Regions from separate parts of the Micromonospora sp. DSM 43699 genome, predicted to be linked through region 2. Evidence: riboswitches for the same ligand, from Rfam matches in the RefSeq annotation. Region 2 holds a riboswitch; the other holds the start of a gene.

Region 1 (2,193 bases), on a different contig from region 2:
CGCGCCCCGCAGATCTCCACCGCCCTCACCGCCGCGCCCACCGCCCCGGCCGACACCGGTGGTGGTCACCACGAGGCGGCCGGAGCGGGTGGGGTGGTCGAATCGGCCGCCTTCGACCGGGTCCTGACCGCCGCCCGTGCGGCCGGTCTGACCGGCCCGGTCGAGATCGCCCCGGCGCCGGAACCGGGCTCGGCCTGGACCGTCACGCAGGTCGACAACGTCTGGCCGGTCGCGAAGGACCGGGTCGCCGTCGACCCCACCACGGCCACGGTCACCGCCCGCAGCGACTTCGCCGACTGGCCACTGCTGGCCAAGCTCAGTGGTCTCGGCATCCAGGCGCACATGGGGGTGCTCTTCGGACCGCTCAACCAGATCCTGCTCGCCGCGCTGGCCCTCGGGCTGCTCTGCGTCATCGTCTGGGGCTACCGCATGTGGTGGCAACGCCGGCCCACCCGCGCCGACCGCCGCGCCCTCACCGGCACCCCACCGGCCCGCGGCGGCGTACCCGGCCTTCCGCGCGGCGTCCTGATCGTCGGCACACCACTGGTCGTGGCGGTCGGCTGGGCGCTGCCGCTGCTCGGGCTCACCCTGCTCGTCTTCCTCCTCGTCGACGTCGTCCTGGGGGCGGTGGGCCGACGACGCCGTACCAGCACCGTCCCCACCTCACCCGCACCAGCCGGTCGATGACCGACCGCCCCGTCCGGCCGCCCGCTCGGCGTCGGACGGGGCGGTCGACTCGCGCAGCGCCGGTCCCCGCCCCGGTTGCTCACATTCGGCGGGATGACGATTGACCGCTCGGGGGTCACGCCGCTACGGTCGATCCAAATCTGCGGCGTCGCGAGGTAAGCCGGTGAGAATCCGGCGCGGTCGCGCCACTGTGAGCGGTCCCCGTCGTCGACGGGTCCGCGAGCCAGGACGCTCGGTCGTCCGCAGCCTTGCGATGGGGACGCGTCATCCCCGGGAAGGTTCGTGTCCCATGTCGAGTTCCACTCCCGCCCAGCCGCTGGTGCACCCCGTCGGGTCGACCCGCGTGTACTGGGCGGCACTGGCCGTCGTCGGCGTACTCCTGCTGCTCACCTATCTGGTCGCGTTCGACCAGGGCGCGGTCTCGCGCAGTGGCATGTACCTGCACGAGCTCATGCACGACGGCCGGCACCTGCTCGGTGTCCCGTGCCACTGAACCCCACCCACAATCCACCCACGTTCGCCACCGTCCTGCTCCGCGGTCTGCTCGCCGGTCTCGTCGCCGGCCTGCTCGCGGGGGCGTTCGGCTACCTCGTCGGTGAGCCGCGCATCGAGGCGGCCATCGCGATCGAGGAGGCAGCCAGCCACACCGGGCCGGTGGCCGACGACCACCACGCCGACGCCCTGGTGGGCCGGGGCGGCCAGCGGGCCGGCCTGTTCCTGGCCACCGGGCTGTTCGGCACCGCGATGGGTGGCCTGCTGGCGACCGGGTACGCGCTCCTGCGCCGTCGCCTGCGGACCACGGACGACGGCCGGTCGGCGCTGCTGCTCGCCGGCGGCGCCCTGCTCGGCGCGGTGCTCGTGCCGTTCCTCAAGTATCCGGCCAACCCCCCGGCGGTCGGCAGTCCCGACACCATCGACCAACGCACCGCCGCCTACCTGACCCTGGTGGTGCTCGGTCTGGTGGCGGTCTGGGCGGGCACCCTCGGCTACCGGTCGGTCCGCCCCGACGCACCGGTCTGGCAACGGGTCGGCGCGGCCGTCGGGGGCTTCCTCCTGGTCGCCGGTGCCGGGTATGTCGTCCTGCCGTCCTTCCAGGAGGTGCCGGACGACTTCCCCGCGACTCTGCTGTGGAACTTCCGGTTGGCCGCTCTCGGTACCCAGGTGGTGCTCTGGGCGGCGATCGGCCTGCTGTTCAGCGCCCTGATGAGCCAGGGCCGGCGGCTGGACCGGCGACCGGGGGCGGGCGGGATTCCGACTGTCACCCCGGCGAGCCGATGACCGGTGCGGGAACACCGGCGTGACCGCGACCAGCCTGCGGCTGGTCGCACACGCGCACACCGCCGCCCTGCGGCGGGCGGTGTTCGGCGCGGGTGACGACGACCTGGACGAGGGCGGCCGGCGGGCCGCCCTCGCCCTGGCCGGTTCCGACCGGCGCGGCCCACTGGGCCCGGTCGACGTCTGCCTGACCAGCCCGGCGCCGGCGGCGGTGCAGACCGCTCACGCCCT
Region 2 (2,193 bases):
CGAACTCGTCAACTGGTAGTCCGGGGGTCAGACCGCCGCGGAGGTGGGCTGGTGCCACTCGGGCTGGCGCACGCCAACGTCGACGAGCGGTTCATCGCGGAGTCCGTCCGCTTCGATGTCGGCCGCGTCCCGAACCGGCATCTGGCCTTCGGCCACGGGCGGCACTTCTGCGCGGGCGCGCCGCTGGCCCGGCTGGAACTCCAGCACTCTTCGTGTGTGCCGGTGACCTGGCAGCTCAGGGTGGCGGGATGTTGACCAGGCGGCGCAGCAGGTCGATGAACTGGGCGCGTTCGGCCACCGTGAACCGGTCGAGCAGGTCGTTCTGAGCGCCGTCGACAAGCGTGTCCATCTCCCGCATCCGGGCGGTTCCGGCGTCGGTGATGTGAACGACGTTGCGGCGCCGGTCCACCGGGTCGGGTTCCCGGCGGAGCAGGCCGTCGGCCTCCATCCCGTTCAGGGTGGTGACAGCGTCGCCCCGGTCGATGCCCAGCCGGCGGCACAGCTCTGCCTGGCTGATCCCGCCGAACTCGTCGAGCGCGGCGGGGATGCCGTACCGCATCCGGTCGCCGGGGCGATCCAGGTGCGTCCCGACGACCCGGTTCGCGCGGGCTGCCCCGTGGTGGAGCAGCCAGGAGGTCAGCCGCTGGAGCCGAGCCGGTGGTGCCCCCGGCTGCAGGGCCGGTTCGTGAGCGAGCGGATGGGTCGGGTGATCGCCGTGTCCAGTGTGCCGTCCATCCTGGCCCCGGCCTTCGGCCGGCGGGATCCGGGCCGTCGAGCACCTGCGGCTGGTGATGGCGGAGTTGCACGTCGCCGGCCTGGGTCAGCGGCACGCTGACCACGGTGGACCGGCCGGGCGACAGCGGCAACAGTGGACCTGCAAGATCATCGCGGGCTGCGGCCGCCGCGTGCGGGGGGCGTCGCCGACCTGTGCCGCTGACGCGAGTTGGCATCCTCGACGGCATGATCGTGCGAGGTGCCCCGCGTGCGCGGGGAGAATCGGGAAGCCGGTGTGAATCCGACACGGGCCCGCTGCGGTGACCGGGGAGCGACCGTCCATGCGCGAGGAGCGCAGCCACTGGCCATAAGGCCGGGAAGGCGGACGGGCTGGCGTTGATCCGGGAGTCCGAAGACCGGCCTCGCGTCGACCGCCCACCCCTCCGGGCTGGGCCGAGCGCAGCGGGAGCCTGCCTGTGGCACTCTACGACGCCATCCACCGCCGCCGGGACGTCCGGGCCCAGTTCACCGGGGCGCCGGTGCCGGCCGACACCCTGCACCGGATTCTCGACGCCGCGCATGCCGCGCCCGGCGTCGGCTACTCGCAGCCGTGGGACTCCGTCCTGGTCCGGGACCCCGACCTCCGCCGCCGGTGCCACCGGCACGTACAGGCCGGGCGGGCCACGTTCGCCGCCACCCTGGACGGTCCGCGCCGGCACGTTCGATCACCGGCAGCTCCCAACCCGCCCGCGGCGGAGGGGACCGCGACGCCGGCCAGACGCAGCATCCGGTCGGCGATCGGGCGCAGCACCTCCAACTCGTGCCGGGTCAGTCCCACCTGGTCCGGCGTGCCCTCGGCGGGGCGGATGCACGCCGCGTGCCTGCCGACGAGCTGCCGGGTCACCTCGGGCGACGCCCAGAACCTCGATGGTCATCGGCCGTCCGGTGTCACGTCAGCAGTGGTAGCGCCTGTTGGCGGACATCGACGTAGCGCGCGTACACCTCGGGGGTGCCGGCGGCGGTGACCTCCTCGGCCGCGACCGGCCACGGCGGCGGCTCGGCGTCGCCGGACAGCGCCCAGGCCGCCTGCCGCGCCGAGCCGAGCGCCACGTACTCGGCAGCGCGCGGCACGGCCACCGGTACGCCGAACAACGCCGGCGCGACCGCCCGCACCGCGCGGGACCGGGCCGCGCCGCCGATCAGCAACACCCGGTCGACCGGGACGTCCTGGGCACGGAGCGCGTGGAGGGCGTCGGCGATACCGCCGAGCATGCCCTCCACGGCGGCCCGCGCCAGGTTCGCCGCCGATGCGTTCGCCCGGGTCAGGCCGGCGAGCAGACCGCGCGCGTCGGGCAGATTGGGGGTGCGTTCCCCATCCAGGTACGGCAGCAGGGTCAGCCCGCCCGCGCCAGGTTGCGCCGAGAGCGCCAGCTCGTCCAACTCGGCCAGTGACCGGCCCAGCAGGTCGGCGACCGTGAC

Evidence for each region. Region 2 has a riboswitch for cobalamin ahead of AC0AIB_RS02625 (nitroreductase family protein). Riboswitches for the same ligand answer to the same signal wherever they lie in the genome.
Region 1: linked by a shared signal. The riboswitch ahead of AC0AIB_RS00460 (CbtB domain-containing protein) and the one ahead of AC0AIB_RS02625 (nitroreductase family protein) in region 2 are both predicted to bind cobalamin.

The regions. Positions count from the first base shown of each region.
Region 1 is NZ_JBTMMT010000001.1:98,185-100,377, forward strand. It holds gene AC0AIB_RS00455 (PepSY-associated TM helix domain-containing protein) at 1-687, shown strand, start outside; cobalamin riboswitch at 801-942, shown strand; gene AC0AIB_RS00460 (CbtB domain-containing protein) at 977-1,180, shown strand; gene AC0AIB_RS00465 (CbtA family protein) at 1,171-1,965, shown strand; gene AC0AIB_RS00470 (histidine phosphatase family protein) at 1,985-2,193, shown strand, end outside.
Region 2 is NZ_JBTMMT010000003.1:15,540-17,732, forward strand. It holds gene AC0AIB_RS02615 (cytochrome P450) at 52-255, shown strand; gene AC0AIB_RS02620 (MarR family winged helix-turn-helix transcriptional regulator) at 236-559, opposite strand; cobalamin riboswitch at 955-1,153, shown strand; partial or broken gene AC0AIB_RS02625 (nitroreductase family protein) at 1,191-1,421, shown strand; partial or broken gene AC0AIB_RS02630 (DNA-binding response regulator) at 1,505-1,627, opposite strand; gene xylB (xylulokinase) at 1,663-2,193, opposite strand, start outside.